3 regions of the Streptomyces sp. NPDC088810 genome follow, and region 3 is predicted to be linked to each of the others. Evidence: riboswitches for the same ligand, from Rfam matches in the RefSeq annotation. Region 3 holds a riboswitch; each other region holds the start of a gene.

Region 1 (6,245 bases), on a different contig from region 3:
CTTCCGCCACACCTACGCCAACAAGCCGGAGTGGCAGGGGATCTAGCCCCGGGCGGCGGCACCCCGGAGCAGAGCGGGGAACGCTCACCCTCCCGGTGGACTAGACCAACAGCGGGTGCAACGGTATATAGAGGAGATCACGGAGCGTGCGGGCTGGAGTGCTGAGACGACAACCCGTGCCACGATGTGAGCCGTGGCCGATGGGGATGTCGGTCGCTTTCGGCATTCGGAGCCGGGAAGGCAGAGCATGAGCACCGACGTCAGCAGTGCGGAGAACGAGGCCGGCACCACCCGTACCGCGCGTGTGCCCAAGTACTACCGCTTGAAGAAGCACCTGCTCGACATGACGGAGACCCAGGCGCCGGGCACGCCGGTCCCGCCGGAGCGCACGCTGGCCGCCGAGTTCGACACCTCCCGCACCACGGTGCGCCAGGCCCTGCAGGAGCTGGTGGTGGAGGGCCGGCTGGAACGCATCCAGGGCAAGGGCACGTTCGTGGCCAAGCCCAAGGTCTCCCAGGCCCTCCAGCTCACCTCCTACACCGAGGACATGCGCGCCCAGGGCCTGGAGCCGACCTCGCAGCTGCTGGACATCGGGTACATCACCGCCGACGACCGGCTCGCCGAGCTGCTCGACATCACCCCCGGGGGGCGCGTGCTGCGCATCGAGCGGCTGCGCATGGCCAACGGTGAGCCGATGGCGATCGAGACCACCCACCTGTCCGCCAAGCGCTTCCCGGCGCTCCGGCGCTCGCTGGCGAAGTACACCTCCCTGTACACCGCGCTCGCCGAGGTCTACGACGTCCACCTCGCCGAGGCCGAGGAGACCATCGAGACCTCCCTCGCCACCCCCCGCGAGGCGGGTCTGCTCGGCACCGACGTGGGCCTGCCGATGCTGATGCTCTCCCGCCACTCGCTGGACCGCGAGGGCCAGCCGGTGGAGTGGGTGCGCTCGGTGTACCGCGGTGACCGGTACAAGTTCGTGGCCCGGCTGAAGCGGCCCGCGGAGTAACCGCCGGGCACGTTCGCCGAATCGAGATACCGATATGCGGACGAGGTCTTCCACTCCCACGACGGCGTCACCTAGATTGCCTGCGCATTACACAGGTGATCAGCGAGGGGACGGAGCCGTGGCATGTCCGAAACGCCTGAAGTGAGACCGCCGGTGGTGACACCGGGCCGGGTGATCATCGCCCTGTGTCTCGTCGCGCCCTTCGTGGCGATGCTCTGGGTCGGCTCGTACGCCAAGACGGATCCCGCGTTCATCGGGATCCCGTTCTTCTACTGGTACCAGATGCTCTGGGTGCTGATCTCCACCGCGCTCACCATGCTGGCGTACAAGCTCTGGCAGCGTGACCAGCGCTCCCGCCAGGGCGCGCAGGGGGGTGCGGCGAAGTGAAGGACGGCGTCAACGGCGTCGCGCTCGGCGTCTTCATCTTCTTCTTCCTGGCCGTCACGGTCATGGGCTTCCTGGCCGCGCGCTGGCGCAGGGCCGAGAACGAGCAGTCCCTGGACGAATGGGGTCTGGGCGGCCGGTCCTTCGGCACCTGGATCACCTGGTTCCTGCTCGGCGGTGACCTGTACACGGCGTACACCTTCGTCGCGGTACCGGCGGCGATCTACGCGGCGGGCGCGTCCGGCTTCTTCGCGGTGCCGTACACGATCCTGGTGTACCCGCTGATCTTCACCTTCCTGCCGCGCCTGTGGTCGGTCTCGCACCGGCACGGGTACGTCACCACCTCCGACTTCGTGCGCGGCCGGTTCGGCTCGAAGGGCCTGTCGCTGGCGGTGGCGGTGACCGGCATCCTGGCGACCATGCCGTACATCGCGCTCCAGCTGGTCGGCATCCAGGCGGTGCTGGACGTGATGGGCGTCGGCGGCGGCGAGAACACCAACTGGTTCGTGAAGGACCTGCCGCTGCTGATCGCCTTCGGTGTGCTGGCGGCCTACACGTACTCCTCCGGCCTGCGCGCCCCCGCGCTGATCGCGTTCGTCAAGGACACGCTGATCTACATCGTCATCGGTGTGGCGATCATCTACATCCCGATCAAGCTGGGCGGGTTCGACGACATCTTCGCCAAGGCGGGCCACGCGTTCAGCCAGGTGAATCCGGCCACGAACAAGCCGCGCGGCGCGCTGGCGCCGGCGGACGCGAACCAGTGGACGTACGCCACGCTGGCCCTCGGCTCCGCGCTGGCGCTGTTCATGTACCCGCACTCGATCACCGCGACCCTGTCGTCCAGGAGCCGTGAGGTGATCCGCCGCAACACCACGATCCTGCCGCTGTACTCCCTCATGCTGGGTCTGCTGGCCCTGCTGGGCTTCATGGCGATCGCGGCCGGAGTGAAGGTCACCAACGGCCAGCTGGCCATCCCGCAGCTGTTCGAGGACATGTTCCCGGACTGGTTCGCGGGCGTGGCCTTCGCGGCGATCGGCATCGGCGCCCTGGTCCCGGCGGCAATCATGTCCATCGCGGCGGCCAACCTCTTCACCCGCAACATCTACAAGGACTTCATCAAGCCCGACGCCACGGCCGCGCAGGAGACCAAGGTCTCCAAGCTGGTCTCGCTGCTGGTGAAGGTCGGCGCCCTGGTCTTCGTCCTCACCATGGACAAGACCGTCGCGATCAACTTCCAGCTGCTGGGCGGCATCTGGATCCTGCAGACCTTCCCGGCCCTGGTCGGCGGCCTGTTCACCCGCTGGTTCCACCGCTGGGCACTGCTCACCGGCTGGGCGGTCGGCATGATCTACGGCACGGCCGCCGCGTACGGCATCGCCTCGCCGACCCAGAAGCACTTCGGCGGCAACGCCAAGGAGATCCCGGGCATCGGCGAGATCGGCTACATCGGCCTGACGGCGTTCGTCCTGAACGTTGCGGTGACCGTGGTCCTGACCGTCGTCCTGCGGGCCGTGAAGGCCCCCGACGGCGTCGACGAGACCAGGCCGGAGGACTACACGGCCGACGCCGGCGACCCGGGCGTCCAGGTGGAGCTGCCCCCCGCGACCGCAGGCGCCAGCCACTAGGCAGCCGCCGCTCGACGGGCCGTCGGAGGCACCTCCGGCGGCCCGTCGTCGTACCGGCGGGCCGCTCCCGACGCGTACGACGACCGGGCGCGATCACAGCCGGGGCCCATGACACCGTCGTCGCCTCCGGTGGCCCCCGGCCGGCCCTGCGGCCGGGACAGGCCGACGTACGAGTTGCCTCTCCGACACCGGACCGGCACAACATCTGGGGGTGCCACGGGAACCCGGCACTAGATGTATGCTCGTGATCGCTGTCGCCGCAGGGGAATCCGGTGTGAGTCCGGAACTGTCCCGCAACGGTGTACCTGCGTGCATCCGCACGCCTGTTGAGTCCGAGGACCTGTCGGCAGCACACCCGGACGTCCGGTCCGGGTGGGTTCTGAACGTCCGGGCCTCGTGGAGTGGGCCGGTGGACGCGACGCCGTGCGCGCTCGTGGCTGCCCCCTGCCCTCCGCCAGGCCCCCGTGCCGAGCGAGGGAGAGCCCCACGTGACCATCGCGCCAGCCGACCCGGCTTCAGTCAGCGAGCTGGAGACCGACGGTCCCGGTACCGCACTGCTGCGGACCCTGACCGAGCTGACCGCCGACCTGCCCGACGCGGACCCGGGCCGGATCGCCGCCGCCGCGTTGCGCGGCCGGTCCGCGCGGGCCGACGAGGCGGAGCTGCGTGAGCTGGCCACGGAGGCGGCCGCCGGCCTGATCTCCGAGGACCCCGCCTACTCGAAGCTGGCCGCCCGGCTGCTGACCCTCACCATCCGGGACGAGGCCGCCTCGCAGGGCGTGACGTCCTTCACCGAGTCCGTCGTGGTCGGGCACCGCGAGGGCCTCATCGCCGACCGCACCGCCGAGTTCGTGCGCCTGCACGCCGAGCGGCTCGACGCGCTGGTCGACGCCTCCGCCGACGACCGGTTCGGCTACTTCGGCCTGCGCACCCTCTACTCCCGTTACCTGCTGCGCCACCCGATCACCCGCAAGGTGATCGAGACGCCCCAGCACTTCATGCTGCGCGTGGCGAGCGGTCTGGCGGAGGACGACACGACCCGCTCGGTGGACGAAGTCGCGTCCCTGTACGGCCTGATGAGCCGCCTGGACTACCTGCCGTCCTCCCCCACCCTGTTCAACTCCGGCACCCGGCACCCCCAGATGTCGTCCTGCTACCTGCTGGACTCGCCGCTGGACGAGCTGGACTCCATCTACGACCGCTACCACCAGGTCGCCCGGCTCTCCAAGCACGCCGGCGGCATCGGCCTGTCGTACTCCCGCATCCGCTCGCGGGGTTCGCTGATCCGGGGGACGAACGGGCACTCCAACGGCATCGTGCCGTTCCTGAAGACCCTGGACGCCTCCGTGGCCGCGGTGAACCAGGGCGGCCGGCGCAAGGGCGCGGCCGCGGTCTACCTGGAGACCTGGCACTCCGACATCGAGGAGTTCCTGGAGCTGCGGGACAACACCGGCGAGGACGCCCGCCGCACCCACAACCTCAACCTCGCGCACTGGATCCCGGACGAGTTCATGCGCCGGGTCAACGCCGACGAGCAGTGGTCGCTGTTCTCCCCCGCCGACGTCCCCGAACTGGTCGACCTGTGGGGCGAGGAGTTCGACGCCGCCTACCGCAAGGCCGAAGCCGCCGGACTGGCCAAGAAGACGCTCCCCGCGCGGGAGTTGTACGGCCGGATGATGCGCACCCTGGCGCAGACCGGCAACGGCTGGATGACCTTCAAGGACGCCGCCAACCGCACCGCGAACCAGACCGCCCTGCCCGGCAACGTCATCCACTCCTCCAACCTCTGCACCGAGATCCTGGAGGTCACAAGCGACGGCGAGACCGCCGTCTGCAACCTCGGCTCCATCAACCTCGGCGCCTTCGTGCAGGGCGAGGACATCGACTGGGAGCGCCTGGACGAGACCGTCCGCACCGCCGTGACCTTCCTCGACCGCGTGGTGGACATCAACTTCTACCCGACCGAGCAGGCGGGCCGCTCCAACGCCAAGTGGCGCCCGGTCGGCCTCGGCGCGATGGGCCTGCAGGACGTCTTCTTCAAGCTGCGCCTGCCCTTCGACTCCCCCCAGGCCAAGGCCCTCTCCACGCGGATCGCCGAGCGGATCATGCTCGCCGCCTACGAGGCCTCCGCCGACCTCGCCGAACGCAACGGCCCCCTGCCCGCCTGGGAGCAGACCCGCGCCGCCCGCGGAGTCCTCCACCCCGACCACTACGACGTCGAGCTGACGTGGCCGGAGCGGTGGGACGCCCTCCGCACGCGCATCGCGGAGACGGGCATGCGCAACTCGCTGCTCCTCGCGATCGCGCCGACGGCCACCATCGCGTCCATCGCGGGCGTGTACGAGTGCATCGAGCCGCAGGTCTCCAACCTGTTCAAGCGCGAAACCCTGTCCGGCGAGTTCCTCCAGGTCAACTCCTACCTGGTCCAGGACCTGAAGAACCTCGGCGTCTGGGACGCCCGCACCCGCGAGGCCCTGCGCGACTCCAACGGCTCCGTACAGGACTTCCTCTGGATCCCGGAGGAGGTGCGTGAGCTGTACCGCACGGCCTGGGAGATCCCCCAGCGCGGGCTGATCGACATGGCCGCCGCCCGCACGCCCTTCCTCGACCAGGCCCAGTCCCTGAACCTGTTCCTGGAGACGCCGACGATCGGCAAGCTCTCCTCGATGTACGCCTACGCCTGGAAGTCCGGGCTGAAGACGACGTACTACCTGCGCTCGCGTCCCGCGACGCGTATCGCGCGCGCCGCCCAGGGCCAGGCGCAGGCCGCCAAGCCCGTCCCCGCGCAGCAGGTCGCCGAGCCCGACGCGATCGCCTGCTCCCTGGAAAACCCCGAGTCCTGCGAGGCCTGCCAGTAATGACCAGCCGAAACACCAACCTGCTCGACCCCGGCTTCGAGTTGACTCTCCGCCCCATGCGCTACCCCGACTTCTACGAGCGCTACCGGGACGCCATCAAGAACACCTGGACCGTCGAAGAGGTCGACCTCCACTCCGACGTCGCCGACCTCGCCAAACTCACGCCCGAAGAGCAGCACCTCATCGGCCGCCTCGTCGCGTTCTTCGCGACCGGCGACTCGATCGTCGCGAACAACCTGGTGCTCACGCTCTACAAGCACATCAACTCCCCCGAAGCCCGCCTCTACCTCTCCAGGCAGCTCTTCGAGGAAGCCGTCCACGTCCAGTTCTACCTGACCCTGCTGGACACCTACCTGCCCGACCCGG
Region 2 (6,245 bases), on a different contig from region 3:
GAAAGTCCGTGGCGCACCGCGTACGGCCCCGGTACCGTCCCGTCCATGCAGCGCGCCCACCAGTGCCCGTCGAGCACGACGACGCCGGAGACCGTCCCGGCGCGCTGACACCTGACCAGCCACCAAGCCCCGGGGCGAACGCCCCGGGGCTCCGTCGCGCGCCGGGGGTGTCCGCCTCGCTCACCGAGGAGACCCGGATGACCGACAAGGTGACCGACCAGCGGCCCGACCACCGCCGCCTGGGCCGCGAGCTGAACCTCTTCGACACCGACCCGCTGATGGGCGCCGGCCTGCCCTACTGGCTGCCCGACGGGGCCGTGGTCCGGCACACCCTGGAGGAGTACATCCGGGACGCCGAACGCCGGGCCGGCTACCGGCACGTCCACTCGCCCACCCTCGGCAAACGCGAGCTGTACGAGATCTCCGGGCACTGGGACCACTACCGCGACGACATGTACCCGCCGATGCGGCTCGGTACCGAGGAACTCGTCCTGCGCCCCAGCCTCTGCCCCCACCACGCCCTGATCTACCGCTCCCGCTCGCACAGCTACCGGGAACTGCCCCTGCGCCTGGCCGAACTGGGCGCCATGCACCGCGCCGAGCTGTCCGGCGTGCTGGGCGGCCTGACCCGGGTCCGCGCCATCCACCTCAACGACGGGCACATCTTCTGCACCCTGGACCAGGCGGTCGACGAGGCCCGCGCCGCCCTGGAGCTGATCGCCCGCGCCCACGCCGACCTCGGCATCGAGGCCGTACGCCACCGCCTCTCGCTGCCCGGCCCGGGCGGCAAGTACGTCGCCGACCCCGAGCTGTGGCGCCGGGCGACCGGCCTGCTCCGGGAGGTCCTCGCCGAGGCCGGGGTGGCGTACGAGGAGGCGGAGGGCGAGGCCGCGTTCTACGGCCCGAAGATCGACGTGCAGATCGCCGACCCTGCGGGCCGCGAGTCCACCCTGTCCACCGTGCAGATCGACTTCCACCAGCCCGCCCGCTTCGACCTGCACTACATCGGCGCCGACGGCGCGAAGCACCGGCCGGTGATGGTCCACCGCAGCATCATCGGCAGCGTCGAACGCGCCGTCGCCCACCTCCTCGAAACCCACGCCGGCGCGTTCCCCGCCTGGCTGGCACCCGTCCAGCTGGTGGTGCTGCCGGTCGCCGAGGACCAGGTGGAAGCGGCGGCGGCGCTGGTCCGGGAGGCGCTCGCGCTCGGCCTGCGCGCCGAACTCGCCGGGCCCGGGGAGGGCACCCTGGGCGCGAGGATCCGCGCGGCCCGCCTGGTGCCGTACCAGGCGGTGATCGGCGCCCGGGAGGCCGGCGCCGGGCTGGCCGCCGTACGCCTGCGGGACGGCCGCCGCCCCGGTGCGCTGCCGGTGCCCGACCTGCTGCGCCGGATCACCGAACGAGTGGCGGCACGCGGTACCGCCCTGTGGGACGGGGACCACCCGCAGCCCTGACCCGAGTTGCGCCTCACCCACCCGAGGGGCGCGGGCCCCCGCCCGACCGACCGACAAGAACCCGCGCCCGGGAAGCGGCCCGCGTCCGGGAGGTGGCCAGCGCTCGGGAAACGGCCCGCGCCCGGGAGGTGGTGCGCGCCCGGGAAGTGGCCCGCGTCCGGGAGGTGGCCAGCGCTCGGGAAGCGGCCCGCGCTCCGGAAGGGATCTGCGCCCGGGAAGCGGCCCCGCCCGGGAGGTGGCCCGCGTTCGGGAAGTGGTGGGCGCTCGGGAAGTGATCTGCGTCCGGGAGGTGGCCCCTGCTCGGGAAGCGGCCCCCGCCCGGGAGGTGGGGCGCGCTCGGGAAATGGCCCGCGTCGGGAAGTGGCCAGCGCTCGGGAAGTGGTGCGCGCTCGGGAAGGGATCTGCGCCCGGGAAGCGGCCCCGCCCGGGAGGTGGCGCGCGTTCGGGAAGTGGTGCGCGCTCGGGAAGATCTGCGCCCGGGCCTGGCAATCGATGGCCGGGAACGGTCGCGACGGCCCGGCCTGATCTATCGTCGGCACGACGGAAGGAGTCCGCCGTGACCGGTCAGCCCATTCCCGTGATCATCGACTGCGACACCGGGGTCGACGACGCCCTGGCCCTGCTGTTCGCCGTACGCCACCCGGGACTCGACCTCAGGGCGGTGACCTGCGTGGCCGGGAACACGGACGTGGACGGGGTGGTCCGCAACACCCTCACCGTGCTGGAGCAGGCGGGCGCCCCCGACATCCCGGTGGCGCGCGGCGCCGAGCGCCCCCTGCTGGAGCCCGCCCGCTCCGCCCCCGTGCACGGCGCCGACGGCATGGGCGACCTGGGCCTGCCCGCGCCCGCCCGGACCCCGGTGGCCGTCGACGCCGTCACCCTGCTGCACCGCGAGATCCTCGCCTCCCCGCGCCCGGTCACCCTCATCCCGACCGCGCCGCTGACGAACATCGCCCTGCTGCTGCGCACCCACCCGGAGGTGACCCGGAACATCGAGCGGATCGTGTTCATGGGCGGCGCGGTGGCCACCGGGAACGCCACCCCGGTCGCGGAGTTCAACGTCTGGCACGACCCGGAGGCCGCGGCGATCCTGCTCACCGCCGGGGTGCCGATCACCATGTACGGCCTGGACGTGTTCCAGCAGGTCGTCGTGGACAGCGCCGAGGTGCACCGGCTGCGCACCAGCGCCGAGCCCGGCACCCGCCTGGCCGGCGAGCTGCTCGCCCACCGGCCGGCCCACCAGGGCGAGCCGCCGGAGGCCGAGGAGGCGGGCGGCCTCGGCGACGCCGGCGCGGTGTGCGCGGTCGCCGACCCGGTGGGCATCACCACCCGCCTCCTCCCGGTCGAGGTCTCCCTCACCCCCGGCCCGACCCGCGGCCAGACCGTCGTCGACCGCCGCCCCCGCCTGGGCGAGTCCGAGATCCACGAGGGCGGCCGTGAACGGGCCCTGATCGACGTGGCCCTGGAGGTGGACGTGGAGCGTTACGTGAAGCTGTACCTGGAGACGGTCCGCCGCTAGCTACTCGGCGGCGGCGGAGGCCGTCCAGCGTTCCTCCACCCGGGCGACCTTCCAGTACGCCAGTGCCGCCGCCCACACCAGCACGAACAGGCCGACGATGAGGTAGCCGACGTTGTCCAGGTCGAGGCCGGCGATCCAGCCGGTGACGTCGTCGTGCAGGCCGAACTTCTCGTGCAGGACGCCGACCAGCTCGATGGTGCCGATGAAGAAGGCGACGGCGATGGACAGGCCGGTGATGGCGAGGTTGTAGAAGACCTTGCGGACCGGGTTGGAGAACGCCCACTGGTAGGCGAAGTTCATGAACGTGCCGTCGAGCGTGTCGAACAGGCTCATCCCGGCGGCGAAGAGCAGGGGCAGGCAGAGGATCGCGTACCAGGGCAGCCCGGCCGCCGCGCCGGAGCCCGCCATCACCATCAGCGTGACCTCGGTGGCGGTGTCGAAGCCGAGGCCGAAGAGGAAGCCCAGCGGGTACATCTGCCCGGGCCGCGAGACGGACTTCGTGAGCCGGCCGAGCATGCGGTTCATGAACCCCCGCGAGTCCAGGTGCTGCTCCAGCTCCTTCTCGTCGTACGCCCCCGCGCGCATCGCCCGGAACACCCTGAGGATGCCGACCAGCGCCACCAGGTTCAGGGCGGCGATGAGGTACAGGAACGTCCCGGAGACCGTCGTACCGAGGAAGCCCAGCACCTGGTGGGTGGTGGACCCCTCGTTCATCACCCGTCCGGCCAGCGAGGTGCCGCCCGCGATGAGCAGCGCCAGCAGCACGACGACACTGGAGTGCCCCAGCGCGAACCAGAACCCCACCGACACCGGCCGCTTGCCGTCGGCCATCAGCTTGCGGGTGGTGTTGTCGATCGCCGCGATGTGATCGGCGTCGAAGGCGTGCCGCATGCCGAGGGTGTAGGCGGTGACGCCGAGCCCGACACCGAAGACCTCGCTGCCCACCTTGTAGCGCTCGGGGGCGACGAGAAGAAAGAGGATCCCGAAGGCGACGACGTGCAGGGCGACGATCACCGCCAGCAGTCCCACCGTCTTGACGGTGTCCTCACGTCGCCAGCGGAAAGACGCAGCATCGGCCATCGGTTCACGCTCCAACACCTCGTGGATCACTTCGTGACTGCCGTGGCCGGTCTCCTGGCTGACGGGTCGAACGTCCGCCGTCCCTGCCTTCCCGGTCGTACGACCAGTGGCCCGGCGCGAGCCGGACGGAACGGGAACTCCCCGATCACAGTGGCGAGGGCCGCGTCGACCTTCCATCGACTTCCCGAACACCACGGCCCGCCCACCGTAGGGGGGCACGCGGTTTCCTGCATAGCCGCGTACCGGCGCAGGTAGGCAAGATCACAAACGAGGTGCGCCCTTCGCCGCCCGGCGCGTGGCGCCGTACCGTGCGTTCCCTTTCCGGGCAATGTGGACAGATACAGATTCCGTACCGTCGTCCGTCCCCCATGGGAGCCCGTATGGCAGACCTCTCGCCGGATCTCTCGTCCAGGAACCCCGACTGGTGGCGGCAGGCCGTCATCTACCAGGTCTATCCGCGCAGTTTCGCCGACGCCGACGGTGACGGCCTCGGTGACCTGCGGGGCATCGCCGAGCGGATGGACCACGTGGCCGCGCTCGGTGTGGACGCCCTGTGGCTGAGCCCCTTCTACCCCTCCGAACTCGCCGACGGCGGCTACGACGTCATCGACCCGCGCGGGGTCGACGAGCGCCTCGGCACGCTGGACGACTTCGACGCCCTGGTCGCCGAGGCGCACCGGCTCGGGCTCAAGGTCGTCGTGGACATCGTCCCCAACCACACCTCGCATCTGCACCCCTGGTTCCAGGAGGCGCTGCGTGCCGGGCCCGGCTCGGCCGCCCGGGAACGCTACGTCTTCCGGCCGGGGCGCGGGGCGCACGGGGAGCTGCCGCCCAGCGACTGGCAGTCGGTGTTCGGCGGCAGCGCCTGGCGGCGGGTGCCCGACGGGGAGTGGTACCTGCACCTCTTCGCCCCGGAGCAGCCCGACCTGAACTGGGACAACGAGGAGGTACGCGCCGACTTCCGCACCACCCTGCGGTTCTGGTCCGACCGGGGTGTGGACGGCTTCCGCGTCGACGTCGCCCACGGCCTGGCCAAGGACCTCACCGAGCCGCTCCGGGACGTCGGCGACATCGGCGCGACCGGCGAGGAGGCGCTGCCCCGGGTGGCGCCGGGCAGCCACCCGTACTGGGACCGCGACGAGGTCCATGAGATCTACCGCGACTGGCGCAAGGTCTTCGACGCCTACAGGCCGCCCCGCATGGCCGTCGCCGAGGCCTGGGTGCCGGGCGCCCGCCGTGCCCTGTACGCCCGCCCGGACGAGCTGGGCCAGGCGTTCAACTTCGAGTACCTGGAGGCCCGCTGGGACGCCGAGGAGCTGCGGGACGTCATCACCGCCTCGCTGGCCACGGCCCGGACCGCCGGTGCCTCCGCGACCTGGGTGCTGTCCAACCACGACGTCGTACGGCACGCCTCCCGGCTCATGCTGCCGCCCGGCACCGACCCGGCCGCCTGGCTGCTCTCCCACGGCACCGCGCCCGCGGTCGACCCGGCGGCCGGTCTGCGCCGGGCGCGGGCGGCGACCCTGCTGATGCTGGCGCTGCCCGGTTCGGCGTACCTCTACCAGGGGGAGGAACTGGGACTGCCCGAGGTCGCCGACCTGCCCACCGAGGTGCTCCAGGACCCGATCTGGGAACAGACCGGCCATGTCCGCAAGGGCCGCGACGGATGCCGGGTGCCGCTGCCGTGGACGACGACCGGACCGTCGTACGGCTTCGGGCCCGGAGCCGGCTGGCTGCCGCAGCCGGCGTCGTTCGCGGCGTACGCCGTCGAGGCGCAGGCCGGCGCCGAGGGCTCCACGCTGGAGCTGTACCGCACGGCGCTGCGGCTGCGCCGCAAGCTGCTGGAGGGGGAGACGCTGGCCTGGACGCCGGACGCGCCCGCCGCCGTGCTGGACTTCGCCCGCAGCGAGGGCTGGCGCAACGTCACCAACCTGGGCACGGACCCGGTCCCGCTGCCGCCGGGCGAGATCCTGCTGGCCAGCACGCCTCTGCCGACGGGCAGGACGCTCCCGCCGGACACCACCGTGTGGCTGGCCTAGGGCCTGAAGTCTGAAAGACCTCAGCCCCCCGTCGGACCCGGGTTCGGGCTCGCCCCCGCAGCCGGGGCGCCGCCGCCGCTGATGAGGCCGCTGATGTCCACCGGGCTGGCGGTGGCGGTCGCCGGCGGGGTGAGCACCACCTCCGGCTGGCCG
Region 3 (6,245 bases):
GCCGTCGAACTCCGGGATCGCGACCTGCATCGCCGCGTCCATGGGGGACAGGGCCGCGTCGGACTCCTCCCACGCGGCCCGCGAGGAGGTGAGGCACAGCCCTTGGAGCACCGGGACGTTCAGGTCGGCGAGCGCGCCGATGTCCCAGGACTCCTCGTCGCCGCCCGCCGACGCCTGCGAGGCGTGCGTGCCGCCGGCCGCGAGCACGGTGGCCACCAGCGCGTCGGCCCGGCCCAGCAGCTCGTACAGCCCGGGGTCCGCGCCGCGCAGCGAACCGCAGTACACCGGCAGGGCGTTGGCGCCCTGCGCCTCGATCGCCGCGCACAGGGTGTCCACGAAGGCGGTGTTCCCGCTCAGTTCGTGCGCCCGGTAGAACAGCACGCCCACGGTCGGACGGCCGTCCCGGATCCCGTACGAGCCGTGCACACCGAACTCCGGCATCCTGCGCGGCTCCTCGAAGCCCTCGCCGGTCAGCAGCACGGTGTCCGACAGGAACCGGGACAGCTCCAGCAGGTTCGCGGGGCCGCCCTCGACCAGGTACTTCAGCGCCTCCGCGACCACACCGGCCGGCACCGACGACTCGGCCATCAGCTCGGCGTCCGGCACGGCCTCGCCGCCCAGCAGCACGGTCGGGATGCCGGCCGCCTTCAGCGCGGCCAGCCCGTCCTCCCAGGCCCGCTTGCCGCCCAGCAGCCGTACGACGGCCAGGTCCGCGCCCTCGATCAGGCCCGGCAGTTCCTCGGCGACGTCGACCCGGGTGGGGTTGCCGATACGGTAACCGGCGCCGGAGGCCCGGGCCGCCAGCAGATCCGTGTCGGCGGTCGACAACAACAACACTGTGCTCATGCGGGCGCTCCCGGTGGAATGAAAGGCAGTCCTTGCGGCGCGCCCGACTCGATGAGCCGCCAGAGCGCGTCCGTGTCCGCGTGCTGTTCGATCAGGTCGCCGAGCCGGTCGAGCTGCTCCTCGCGCAGCGCGGCGAAGGAGGTGCCGGGCGCGGGCACGAAGCGGCGGCCCGCTGCGGCGGCCACCTCGCGCAGGAAGGCCCGCCGGAAGCCGTCGGACTCCAGCGATCCGTGCCAGTGGGTGCCCCAGGTCTGGCCGACCCGGCAGCCGTCCAGGAAGGGTTCGCCGCCCTCGACGGCGGCCACGCCGTGGTGGATCTCGTAGCCGTCGACCCGCTCGCCCAGGGCTTCGCCGCTGGGCCGGGTGAGGGTCTTCTCGCGGGCGAAGCGCACCCGGACGGGCAGCACGCCGAGGCCGTGGACGGCTCCGGCGCGGGACTCGACCTCGTCCTCGATGTGCTCGCCGAGGATCTGGAAGCCGCCGCAGATGCCGAGGACCGGGCGCCCTTCCGCGGCCCGCCGGACGAGGGCGTCGGCCAGCCCCCGCTCCCGCAGCCACTGGAGCGCCCGTACGGTCCCGCGCGTGCCCGGGACCACCACGAGGTCGGCGTCCGCCAGCTCCTCCGGCCGGTCCACGAACCGCACCACGACACCCGGTTCGGCGGCCAGCGCGTCCACGTCGGTGAAGTTGGACATCAGCGGGATCGCGCACACGGCGACCCGCAGCACGTCCTCGCCGACCGGGGGCGTGACCGTGGACTCCCGTACGGTGCCCCGCAGCGACACCCGCAGCCCGTCCTCCTCATCGATGCCGAGCCCGTGCCGGAAGGGCAGCACACCGTACGTCCGCCGTCCGGTGAGATCCCGGAGCATGTCCAGGCCGGGCTCCAGCAGGGAGACGTCGCCGCGGAACTTGTTCACCAGGAACCCGGCGATCAGCTCCTGGTCCTCCGGCGAGAGCAGGGCGACCGTGCCGAAGAAGGACGCGAAGACACCCCCGCGGTCGATGTCGCCCACGACGAGCACGGGCAGCCGCGCGTTGCGCGCGATCCCCATGTTGACGATGTCGGTCCGCCGCAGGTTGATCTCGGCCGGGCTGCCCGCCCCCTCACAGATCACCGCGTCATACGTGCCCCGCAACTCGGCCAGGCAGTCCAGCACCGTGCCCAGCAGCCGCTGCTGGCGCCCGCCGTGGTACCCGCGCGCGCTCAGCTCGCCCACCGGCTTGCCGAGCAGCACCACCTGGCTGCTCTGCTCGCCGCCGGGCTTGAGCAGCACCGGGTTCATCAGCGCGGTCGGCTCGATCCGGCAGGCCTGGGCCTGCATCGCCTGCGCCCGGCCGATCTCGGCGCCCTCGCGCGTCACGAACGAATTGAGGGACATGTTCTGGGCCTTGAACGGCGCGACCTTCACGCCCTGGCGGACCAGCCAGCGGCAGATACCGGCCGTCACGACGCTCTTGCCGGCGTCGGAGGTTGTGCCGGCGACGAGGAGACCACCGTTCACTTCCCGCGTCCTTTCAGCAGTCGGCGCACGGCGAGCGTGCTGCCGAGGGCGAGCAGGCCGACGCGGCGGGAGAGCCGTACGGCCCGGTCGATGTCGGTGACCCGGACCGGCCGTCCGGTGGCGCCGTTGAGCACCGGGCGGTGCTCGACCCGGCCGCCGTAGGAGAGCGTCCCGCCCAGGCGGACGCCGAGGGCACCCGCGAAGGAGGCCTCCACGGGCCCGGCGTTGGGGCTCGGGTGCCGGCGCGCGTCGGCCTTCCAGGCGCGCAGGGCGCCCCGCGGATCCGGTCCGGCCGCGGCGGCGAGTACGGCGGTCAGCCGGGCCCCCGGCCAGCCGGCGACGTCGTCGAGGCGGGCGGCGGCCCAGCCGAAGCGCCGGAAGCGGGGCGACCTGTGACCCACCATCGCGTCCAGGGTGTTGACCGCCCGGAAGCCGAGGAGCCCCGGAACCCCGGCCGCCGCGCCCCACACGAGGGCGCCCACCACCGCGTCGGAGGTGTTCTCCGCGACCGACTCGACCACGGCCCGGGCGATGCCGTCGGCGTCCAGCGCCTGCGGGTCCCGGCCGCACAGGTGGGGCAGCCGCGCCCGGGCCGCCTCGACGTCCCCGGACTCCAGCGCGCGCCCGATCGTGCGGGCCTCCCGGGCGAGCGAGGTGCCGCCCACGACGGCCCAGGTGGCGGCGGCGGTCAGCGCGACGGAGGCGGTACGGGAGGGGCGTACGGCACGCGCGGCCAGCGCCCCGAGCGCGACGGCGCCGCCGGCGCACACGGCGGTGTGCAGGGCGCCCCAGCCGCGGTGGTCGTGCCACAACGCGCCTTCCACGGCGCCCGCCGCCCGGCCGAACGCGGCGACGGGATGCCCGCGGCGCGGATCGCCGAGAAGCAGGTCCCCCAGGACGCCGGCGGCGGCGCCGTACGCGTATGTGCGATCGGCACCCATCGGCTCAACCGGCCGTGGGGACGGGAACGGGCCTGGTACGGGTCCTCGATGGGCAGCCGAGCATGGCGATATGTGTCCTCACTCAGGGTGTCCGCGCCCTGGTTCGACGTGAATCGGCGGTGAGAGTTCCTGGCTCCCGGGGTTCATTCCCCGGTGACAGTGGCGGGACCGCGCCGGATTCGCACCGGCTTCCTCTCCTGCCGCCGTACATGGCCCGGGCAGTCCACCACGCCCCCGGAACGGCCGTCAACTTGCCTTTGACCTGGGAGGGGAGAGTGTGCCGATCCCCACACCGCGGGGCGTGCGGGCCGTTCGGGGCTACGGCAAAGGCTCCCCTCCGCGGGGAGGGGAGCCTTTGGGTGGATCGGTCAGGCCTTGGCCACGATCAGGTTGATGCCGTACGCCACCGCCGCCGCGCACGCCGCGAAGCAGAGGTAGGCGCCGGTGACGGCGAGGCCGGCGGAGCCGCCCTGCGCCACGGCCTTCTCGCGGCGGTTCAGGCCCGCGATGCCGAGGGTGAACAGGGCCACCAGGCCCACCGTGACCACGAGGCTGACGCCGAACACGGAGCCCAGGGCTGCCCAGTCGATCTTCATAGTGCTTCCTTCGGTAACCGGGTGCTCGGGGTCAGACCGCGGCGGCCGGCGGGCTGGCCGTGGCCGGTTCGGCGGGGGCGGTGGTCTGCTGCGGGAACGCGAGGTCCAGATCGGCGGCGACCGTGCCGGTGGGCGGCGGGATCACGGCGGCGATGGCGGTGGTGACCACGCCGGCCGGCTCGTCGGTCTCCTCGACCACGTTGGTGTGGTCGACGACCTCGCGGCGGGAGATCTTCCAGATCGCGGCGCTCGCGGCGACGAGGAAGACGGCGACGACGGCGGTGCCCCAGTCACCCAGGCCGGTGACGAACTCGGCACCGGCGCCGACCAGCGCGGCGGCCGGCAGGGTCAGCGCCCAGGCGACGAACATGCGGGTCGCGGTGGACCAGCGGACCACACCGCCCTTGCGGCCCAGGCCCGCGCCCATCACCGAGCCGGAGACGACGTGCGTGGTGGAGAGGGAGAAGCCGAGGTGCGAGGAGGCCAGGATGGCGGTCGCGGCGCTGGTCTGCGCGGCGAAGCCCTGGCGCGGCTCCAGGTCGGTCAGGCCCTTGCCCATGGTGCGGATGATGCGCCAGCCGCCGATGTAGGTGCCGAGCGCGATGGCCAGGCCGGCGGAGAGGATCACCCAGGTGGGAGGGTTCGAGCCGGGGGCGAGCGAGCCGCCGGCCACGAGGGCGAGGGTGATGATGCCCATCGTCTTCTGGGCGTCGTTGGTGCCGTGGGCCAGGGAGACCAGGCCGGCGGAGGCGATCTGGCCGGCGCGGTAGCCCTTGCGGGTGGCCTCGCCGTCCGCGGTCCCGCCGATGCCGTAGGAGAACCGGGTGGCCAGCAGCGAGGCCAGGCCCGCGACGATCGGCGCGGCGACGGCCGGCAGCAGCACCTTGGTGACCAGGACGTCACCGTGGACGGCGCCGAAGCCGGCGGAGGCGACGGTGGCGCCGACCAGGCCGCCCATCAGGGCGTGCGAGGAGCTGGAGGGCAGGCCCACCAGCCAGGTCAGCAGGTTCCAGAGGATCGCGCCGACCAGGGCGGCGAAGATGACCTCGGGACGGATGCCGGTCTCGTCGACGAGACCCTTGGAGATCGTGTTCGCGACCTCCACGGAGAGGAAGGCGCCCACAAGATTGAGGACGGCGGACATGGTCACCGCGATCTTCGGCTTCAGGGCGCCTGTGGAGATGGTGGTGGCCATCGCGTTCGCGGTGTCGTGGAAACCGTTCGTGAAATCGAACGCGAGAGCGGTGACGACCACTATCGCGAGGATCAGCGAGAAGCTTTCCATTTACCCAGGCAATCGTTCGAGGTCATTGGCTGGTCGAACGTAGGCAACCTGGGTGAACGGAAGATGAACTGAGGCGGGCGCGAGGGTGTCAGTAACGCGCGCGAGAGATTCCGCTTGTGTCCCTCGCCCCAGGCGCCGCTTGGCTACCGGCCCCGCGCCAGGATCTGCAGCCGGCTCAGGGAGCCGTTGAAGAGATTCTGGTCACCCGGCAGCCGGCCCGTGGTGGCGTACTGCCAGAACGTCCAGTAGTGCCAGCCGCCCGGCAGCGTTCCCGGCCGCGAGGTGCCGTGCCGGGCGATCCACAGGGGGTTCGAGGAGGAGAAGGCGCGGCTGTTCCCGGTGCACAGCTTCCACCACTGGGTCGTGGTGTAGATCACCGGACGGCGGCCGGTCTCCCGCTTGATCTCGTCGCTGAAGGACCGGATCCAGCGGACCATCCGGGCCTTGCCCAGCCCGTAGCACTTGTGTTGCGTGCTGTACGGGTCGTACTCCATGTCCAGCGCGGGCGGCAGCGTCCAGCCGTCCGCCCGCCAGTCGCCGCCGTGCCGCACGAAGTACGCCGCCTGCCGGGTGCCGGAGGACCGGTCGGGCAGGGCGAAATGGTACGCGCCGCGCAGCAGGCCGGCCTTGCGGGCGCCGGAGTACTGCCCGGAGAAGTAGGGATTGCGGTAGGTCGTGGACTCGGTCGCCTTGACGTACACGAACCGGGCGCCCTTCGCCGCGGCGGCGGCCCAGTCGACGCGCTTCTGGTGGGACGAGACGTCGTGCCCCCGGGGCAGCGCGGCGGCGAGCGTCCACAGACCGGCGAACCGGGAGGCTCCGGCGTGCTGTGACGTTTCGGCTGCCTGCCGGGTTCCGGTCGGCTGTGAGGTTCCGGCTGCCTCGGCTTGCCCTGCCGGCTCGCCGGGTCCCGCCGGCCCGGCCGACGCGGGTGCGGTGCCCGCGAGGGCGAGGGCCGCCGTGACCGCCGCGAGGACACCGGCGCGGCGGCGGACAAGGGTGCGTTCGCGGGCCATGCGTCTCCCCGGGGTGGCGGACGACCGCGGGCGGCGGCGATCGTCCCGTGGGCAAG

The links. A riboswitch is a leader RNA that binds a small molecule or an ion and turns the genes downstream of it on or off. The one in region 3 is predicted to bind cobalamin.
Region 1: another riboswitch for cobalamin. It lies ahead of ACIP4Y_RS29060 (ribonucleoside-diphosphate reductase subunit alpha); the one in region 3 lies ahead of ACIP4Y_RS06410 (cobalamin biosynthesis protein).
Region 2: another riboswitch for cobalamin. It lies ahead of ACIP4Y_RS22380 (HoxN/HupN/NixA family nickel/cobalt transporter); the one in region 3 lies ahead of ACIP4Y_RS06410 (cobalamin biosynthesis protein).

What each region holds. Positions count from the first base shown of each region.
Region 1 is NZ_JBIVJQ010000010.1:256,333-262,577, forward strand. It holds gene nagB (glucosamine-6-phosphate deaminase) at 1-46, shown strand, start outside; gene ACIP4Y_RS29045 (GntR family transcriptional regulator) at 248-1,009, shown strand; gene ACIP4Y_RS29050 (DUF3311 domain-containing protein) at 1,133-1,396, shown strand; gene mctP (monocarboxylate uptake permease MctP) at 1,393-3,021, shown strand; cobalamin riboswitch at 3,250-3,384, shown strand; gene ACIP4Y_RS29060 (ribonucleoside-diphosphate reductase subunit alpha) at 3,510-5,879, shown strand; gene ACIP4Y_RS29065 (ribonucleotide-diphosphate reductase subunit beta) at 5,879-6,245, shown strand, end outside.
Region 2 is NZ_JBIVJQ010000007.1:17,966-24,210, reverse strand. It holds gene thrS (threonine--tRNA ligase) at 198-1,454, shown strand; gene ACIP4Y_RS22385 (nucleoside hydrolase) at 2,011-2,973, shown strand; gene ACIP4Y_RS22380 (HoxN/HupN/NixA family nickel/cobalt transporter) at 2,974-4,053, opposite strand; cobalamin riboswitch at 4,080-4,264, opposite strand; gene ACIP4Y_RS22375 (glycoside hydrolase family 13 protein) at 4,434-6,092, shown strand; gene ACIP4Y_RS22370 (DUF4142 domain-containing protein) at 6,113-6,245, opposite strand, start outside.
Region 3 is NZ_JBIVJQ010000001.1:1,392,969-1,399,213, forward strand. It holds gene cobN (cobaltochelatase subunit CobN) at 1-846, opposite strand, end outside; gene ACIP4Y_RS06405 (cobyric acid synthase) at 843-2,351, opposite strand; gene ACIP4Y_RS06410 (cobalamin biosynthesis protein) at 2,348-3,292, opposite strand; cobalamin riboswitch at 3,393-3,535, opposite strand; gene ACIP4Y_RS06415 (hypothetical protein) at 3,661-3,888, opposite strand; gene ACIP4Y_RS06420 (anion permease) at 3,920-5,173, opposite strand; gene ACIP4Y_RS06425 (lysozyme) at 5,317-6,189, opposite strand.